Neobacillus sp. PS2-9: one gene and its partner. The protein of the gene in region 2 interacts with the protein of the main gene of each other region in a pairwise test. Links are inferred from orthologs where the notes say so. Each region holds a gene or a part of one and is shown on either strand. Other genes may lie near its edges. The genes, in order: RCG25_RS19375 and RCG25_RS24745.

Region 1 (3,752 bases), 1.1 Mb from region 2 along the record:
TACATCCCCTACCTCAACAATATCGCCAGGTTCTTTTAGAACCTTTGTGACTACACCTGAGTATTCGGCATTTATTTCAATATTAACTTTGTCAGTTTCTAGCTCAACAACACTATCACCTTTAGTTACTTTATCACCAATATTAATGAGCCATTGTGCAATTGTTCCTTCTGTAATGGATTCTGCCAGTTCTGGTACTTTGATTTCAATCATGTGTCGTATCCTCCTAGAAATGATGTTAAATCTTCGATTATGTTAGTCTATTCAACTCTAGTATTTTGCGGGTTGATGATGGATCATTAAAAATTAAATCGTATGTTTGTTTCTTTACTATCTACTAGACTTCTGAAATTCAAAGCCTGTTGAATAATACGTTCTTGTTCCTGCTTATGAACGGTTGAATCGCCGCCTGCTGTACTTGAACGTTTTTGACGACCGATGTAACCAACTGTCAGGCTGTCAGAAGATGCAAGTTCAAAAAGAGTTGGGGCAATATAATGCCACACGCCCATATTTTTCGGTTCTTCCTGTACCCACATGATTTCCTTCAGGTTCGGGTAACGCTTAATGATCGCTTCTACTTTTTCTATTGGAAATGGATACAATTGTTCGATTCGAACGATGTGTATCTCTTCTAAGCTTTGATTTTGTTTCCTTGAGTCGATTTCCACAGCTAAATCAATCGCCATCTTACCGGTTGTTAACACTAAACGCTTTACCTTATCAATCTCTTTTCCAAGCTTCGACTGTTCCACTACTGTTTGAAAATGGCCTTCGCTTAGATCAGTCCCAGAAGAAGCGACTAACGGATGACGCAGAAGACTCTTTGGCGTCATAATCACCAATGGACGAACAAACTCTGTTCCTAAGATGGATGCTTGACGACGTAAAATATGAAAATATTGCGCCGCACTTGTCAGATTGGCAACCGTCCAGTTATTTTCAGCTGCTAACTGTAAAAAACGTTCAGGTCGGGCACTGGAATGCTCCGGACCTTGCCCTTCATAGCCGTGAGGCAACAGGAGTATCATCCCTGATTTTTGCCCCCATTTTGCTCTTGCAGATGAAATAAATTGATCATAGAGAGGCTGTGCTGTGTTGGCGAAGTCTCCATATTGTGCTTCCCACATGACAAGGGTTTCAGGAGCAAATACATTGTATCCATATTCAAAACCTACAACAGCCGCTTCCGAAAGCGGGCTATTATGAACCGCAAACGATGCTCGAGCATCGGGAAGATGATGCAGTGGTGAGTAGGTTTCATTTGTTTCTGAATCGTGGAGCACTATGTGACGTTGGGCAAAGGTTCCGCGCTCAGAATCTTGACCAGTGAGACGAATTGGCGTACCGTCTTTTAACATCGAAGCAAATGCCAGCACTTCCGCTACTGCCCATTCTACCTTTCCGTTCTCTTCTAGTGCGTTATCACGGCGCTCAAGGATTCGCTTTAATTTTGGATAAACATGAAAACCATCCGGCCATTTGAGTAAATCCTGGTTTAATTTACGAAGCGTATCAAGTGGCACGCTTGTTCCAAGCGGTGGAATTCCTTTGGAAATTACCCTCGGAACCTCTATTTCTACAAAGGGTTCACTCTGCTTCTTCTCTTCCACGTTTTCATACTCAGCCTGCAACTTTTCTTGAACGCGGCGATTGATTTCCTCCACTTCTTCTTGATTAATAATGCCTTTATTTTGTAATTGATTAGAATACAAGGCTCTTACAGTTGGATGCTTCACAATTTTTCTGTATACCTGCGGCTGGGTGACCGCTGGATCGTCCATTTCATTGTGGCCAAATCGACGGTATCCAACTAAATCAATCAAGAAGTCTTTTTGGAACCTATTCCGATATTGATAGGCAAGTCGAACTGCTGCTAGACAGGCTTCAGGATCGTCCGCATTAACATGAATAATCGGAATCTCAAATCCTTTCGCCAAGTCACTTGAATATCTCGTCGAACGAGAATCGTGGCTATCGGTCGTAAAGCCGACCATATTGTTGGCAATGATATGAATCGTTCCGCCTGTTCGATATCCTTTTAACCCACTTAAATTTAAGGTCTCCGCTACAATTCCCTGACCTGGAAAGGCTGCATCGCCATGAACTAAAATCGCAAACGCCCTATTTACATCCTGCTTAGGGTAACCAGCATTCTTTCGTTCTTCTTGGGCGGCTCTTGCAAACCCTTCGACGACTGGATCGACAAATTCCAGATGACTCGGATTATTGGCTAAGGTAATTCGTGTGCGCATCTTACCGGAGCCATCCATGAATCGATTGCGTCCTAAATGGTATTTCACATCTCCAGTCCAGCCCTCACTAATGTCAACTAAATCTTCTGACGGTCCCTGTTGTTTGGCTGATGAATGTTGAAATTCAGAGAACATCTTGCTGTATGGTTTGTTCAATACATGTGCAAGGACACTTAAACGGCCGCGATGCGCCATTCCAATTACGACATTCCGTGCCCCATTCCCGACACCTTCGTGTACCGCTTCATTCAACATTGGAACAAGCATGTCAACACCTTCAATGGAAAATCGCTTTTGACCCACGAAGGTTTTATGCAAAAATTGTTCGAATCCTTCAACCTCTGTTAAAGACTGCAACAAATTCGTTTGTTCTTCTTTAGATAAGGAGCGATGCAATGAACCAGTCTCTACCATTTGATTGAGCCATACTCGTTCATCCATCAGTTGAACATGATTAAATTCATAAGCTAGTGTGGAAGTATAAACACTTTTTAGATGGTTCATAGCATCCCATGCGGTTTGAATGCCTTCCGGTGCCTCTTCCCAAACTAGCTTAGCTGGTATCGCTTTCAAATCATTTTCACTTACCCCATGTTTTGCTGGTTTAAACAACTCTTGATTTTGTAGATTTACCTCTAATGGATTCAGGTTTGCAGCTAAATGACCATTGAAACGTATTTCATCAAGGAGTTTTACCACTTTTAGTATTTTTTGTATATTTACGGATTGATTAGATTCGATAGATTCTTTATTAAGGGGCTCTTCGTTGTCTCGTAACTCAAAAGACAAAGGTGAACCACATTTAATAAATAGTTCTTTTAATTTTGGATCAATGGAGTCTTCTCCGTTCGTATATCGTTCATATTGTTCGATTACATAGCCAAGGTTTGGGCCATTGAATTTTCTCCACGGATTTTGTTGATTCTTTTGTACTTCCATTCACAATTCCCCCATTGTTGTGTTGCTTTATATGTCTCGTTTCGGATTATTTAGTGAACTTATAATTAATTGCTTATGGTTAAGGATAATGTAATAATTGAAATAAATAAAATGCTAAATTATTATATTAATCTATAAAAAATTTTTATATCAGATAGTTAGGTGGAACAATGGATTACCGTGACTGGGAAATACTAAAGGTACTATATCAACAAAAAAATCTTACAAAAACAGCCCGCCTTTTATTTCTTACTCAGCCTGCATTAACAACTCGCTTAAAGCATATGCAGGAAGAATTAGGTGTTAAAATCGTAACCCGTGAAAGCAGGGGAGTACATTTTACCCCACAAGGAGAATATCTTGTCCATTGTGCGGAAGAGGCTCTTGCTCATTACGAAAAGATAAAAGAAAATGTCCAAAATATGAGTAACAATGAAAGTGATGAAGTAGTAGGTACGTTGAAATTGGGGGTATCTAATTTTTTCGCAAATTATGAACTTCCATATGTTTTGAAACTATTTAAAAAGCAATATCCTCATGTGGAATTTAAAGTAACAA
Region 2 (3,201 bases):
CCTGTTCATTTCTTCTAAAATCACCGTTTTTACCGCCTGTTTTTTCCACTAAATAGGTTGGCCCAATAACCATCCCTTTATCGACTGCCTTGCACATATCATAAACGGTTAAAGCACAAGTAGATGCAGCTGTGAGCGCTTCCATTTCCACACCTGTATTCCCCTTTGTTTTCACCGCTGCCTCAATATGTAATTGAAAGTTCCCTGTTTGCTCCTCTTCCCATGCAAAAGAAATATTCACACCTGTCAGTGGGATGGGATGACACATAGGAATAATATCCCATGTTTTTTTTGCCGCCATCACGGCTGCAACTTGGGCAACAGCTAGTACATCGCCCTTCTTCATCTCATGATGGGTTATTTTGTAAAAAATCTCTTTACTTACAGTTATGCTAGAATGAGCAAGAGCAGTACGTGCTGTCTCAGGCTTATCGCTGACATCTACCATCTTTGCTCTGCCTTCTTCATTAAAATGCGTAAATTCGGCCATATAAAAAATCCTCCTACCAAAAAATAATACACTATTTTTCCTTTTATGTGTGTGAAACTTTGAACGAATCACTAGATTTTTTAAAAGAACAGCACCTAGAAGAGTCCGAGTTATTGCTGTCATTCCGCTTATACGGTACACTAGTCCTAAGTAATAGAGGTGAATAAAATGATTTTATTGCAAGTAAATCAATTACAAAAATATTATGGTGCTGACCTTATTTTATCGAATATAAAGCTAGAATTACAAACGAGAGACCGTGTGGCCCTAGTTGGCCGTAATGGTGCCGGAAAATCGACCTTATTAAAGATTATTGCCGGACATTTGTCTCATGATGGCGGCGAAATCATCAAACCAAAAGAAGTAACCATTGGGTACTTAGCTCAAAACACAGGATTAGAATCCAAATTGACCATTTGGGACGAAATGTTAACCGTATTTGAACCCCTTCAAATCATGGAAAAATCGCTCCGCAAACTGGAAGAGCAAATGGCCGAGCCTTCTGTGTTTGAAGACCCAAGCAAGTACGAACGGGTGCTGAAAGAATATGATACCCTCCAGGTACAATTCAAGGAACAGGGCGGATACCAGTTTGAAGCTGACATTCGCTCGGTTCTACACGGTTTAAATTTCCAGGATCATTCTCTCATGATTGCTAGTTTAAGCGGTGGTCAAAAAACCCGCCTTGCTTTGGGGAAATTACTGCTAACAAAACCTGATATTTTAATATTGGACGAGCCTACCAACCATCTGGATATTGATACCCTTTCATGGCTGGAGCAATATTTGCAGGGGTATGATGGCGCGATCTTAATCGTCTCTCATGACCGCTACTTCTTAGATAAAGTCGTGAATCAGGTCTATGAAGTATCCCGCAAGCAAATCCAACGTTTTCCGGGTAACTATAGTTCTTACCTTGAACAAAAAGCGGCCAATTATGAGCGCAATTTGAAGGTTTATGAAAAACAACAGCAAGAGGTCGCTAATTTACAGGATTTTATCCAACGGAATCTAGCGAGAGCGTCCACCACCAAACAAGCGCAAAGCCGCCGGAAAAAGCTTGAGAAAATGGACATAATGGACCGACCTCTTGGTGATGAAAAGTCTGCCACTTTCGCTTTTGAAATTGAAAGACAAACCGGGAATGATGTATTAACTGTCGATTCTCTTGCTGTGGGCTACAGTGGTGAGAAGGTATCTGAGGCGATCTCGTTCCGGGCCTTTAAGGGAGAAAGCATTGCTCTTGTGGGTCCAAATGGAATTGGTAAGTCTACGCTTTTAAAAACGATTATTAAGAAGCTCCCTGCCCTTGCCGGAACTATCCATTATGGAACAAACCTTTCCATTGGCTATTACGATCAGGAACAGGCGGAATTAACCTCTAATAAGCGTGTATTAAATGAGCTTTGGGATGATTATCCACTGAAAAATGAAAAAGAAATCCGAACCGTTCTTGGAAACTTCTTATTCTCTGGTGATGATGTGTTAAAAATAGTCTCCACTCTTAGCGGCGGGGAGAAAGCTCGATTAGCACTTGCGAAGCTGATGCTAGAAAAGGCCAATGTTCTCATTCTTGACGAGCCTACGAACCACCTGGACCTTGATAGTAAGGAAGTCCTTGAGAATGCACTAATTGATTATCCCGGAACCATTTTGTTTGTGTCCCATGACCGGTATTTTATAAACCGGATTGCCACTAAGGTATTGGAATTAAGCAGACATGGCAGCATGGAGTACCTTGGGGATTATGATTATTATCTTGAAAAGAAGCTCGAGCAGGAAGAATTGGCTGCATTAGCACTAGCTGAATCGTCTAAAAAGGCTGCTCAGCAAGAAGCTTTCGAGAAGAACTCTTATCAACAGGATAAAGAAAGCAAAAAGCTGGAGCGCCAGCGCAAAAGGAAATTAGAAGAAATCGAGTTACGGATTGAAGAGCTTGAGGAACAGATTCAGGAGTGCGAACAGCAGTTATGTAACCCAGAGGTTTTTCAAAATCACGAAAAAGTGTTAGAAATTAACATAAAAAGCGAAAAAGCGAAGGCAGAGCTTGAGCACTTGATGGAAGAGTGGGCTGAGCTGGCAGATTAATAGGAAAAACCGGGCGGATGCGCCCGGTTTTTTTGCTATAGTTATGTCTGTCTATGTACTGGGGGAGTTTTTTCTACACACTTTTGTTGTTTTTCTACACAAATCAGCGATATTTCTACACACTTTCCGATTATTTCTACACATTTTTCAATTTTTTCTACACACTTTCATCATTTATCTACAAATTTTAATAAAACCGCCCTTTTTCCACAGCCTTATCTACATTTCAAAGCTTACTATTTCAGTTACTCCACACACTTTTCCACATTATCCACAGTAAATACTGTTTTTATCCACATTATCCACATTATCACATGCACTTATCCACATTTTTTCATGATGAGACTTTTTTAGAAAATAATTATCCACAAAAACACTCGTTTTTAAATGCAAAGTAATTACACTGCAAAAAAAAGATTTCTTATCTGGGAAGTCTTTTTATCCACAACTAATTGCAAATTGGCTCTTTTGTTTACATTCTATTTCAATAAACCCATTAAAAAGTTTTATGCCCACCACATATCGACGTTCTTCTCTTTAAAAAGGGAACCTTTTAGCAGAGTGATGGCTTTACCTAAACCTTCATCAATGGATGCTAACATGTCTTCGTGTTCAATCGATAG

The links.
Region 1: the proteins of RCG25_RS24745 (region 2) and RCG25_RS19375 interact in binary tests that used the Escherichia coli proteins (3 or more experiments, as listed by UniProt). The link is inferred for Neobacillus sp. PS2-9 from one-to-one orthologs.

The regions. Positions count from the first base shown.
Region 1 is NZ_CP133269.1:3,856,631-3,860,382, forward strand. What follows is about bases 100-3,519. They hold RCG25_RS19375 (2-oxoglutarate dehydrogenase E1 component), read right to left. Parts: upstream 3,195-3,519; coding sequence 300-3,194; downstream 100-299. Other genes in these bases: odhB (2-oxoglutarate dehydrogenase complex dihydrolipoyllysine-residue succinyltransferase), read right to left, coding at 100-213; RCG25_RS19380 (LysR family transcriptional regulator), read left to right, coding at 3,365-3,519. Outside these bases: more of odhB, read right to left, coding at 1-99; more of RCG25_RS19380, read left to right, coding at 3,520-3,752. UniProt on the Escherichia coli protein: E1 component of the 2-oxoglutarate dehydrogenase (OGDH) complex which catalyzes the decarboxylation of 2-oxoglutarate, the first step in the conversion of 2-oxoglutarate to succinyl-CoA and CO(2).
Region 2 is NZ_CP133269.1:4,964,091-4,967,291, forward strand. What follows is about bases 250-3,118. They hold RCG25_RS24745 (ABC-F family ATP-binding cassette domain-containing protein), read left to right. Parts: upstream 250-658; coding sequence 659-2,578; downstream 2,579-3,118. Other genes in these bases: moaC (cyclic pyranopterin monophosphate synthase MoaC), read right to left, coding at 250-490; RCG25_RS24750 (sugar phosphate isomerase/epimerase family protein), read right to left, coding at 3,085-3,118. Outside these bases: more of moaC, read right to left, coding at 1-249; more of RCG25_RS24750, read right to left, coding at 3,119-3,201. UniProt on the Escherichia coli protein: Genetic data indicate it may be involved in ribosome assembly or function.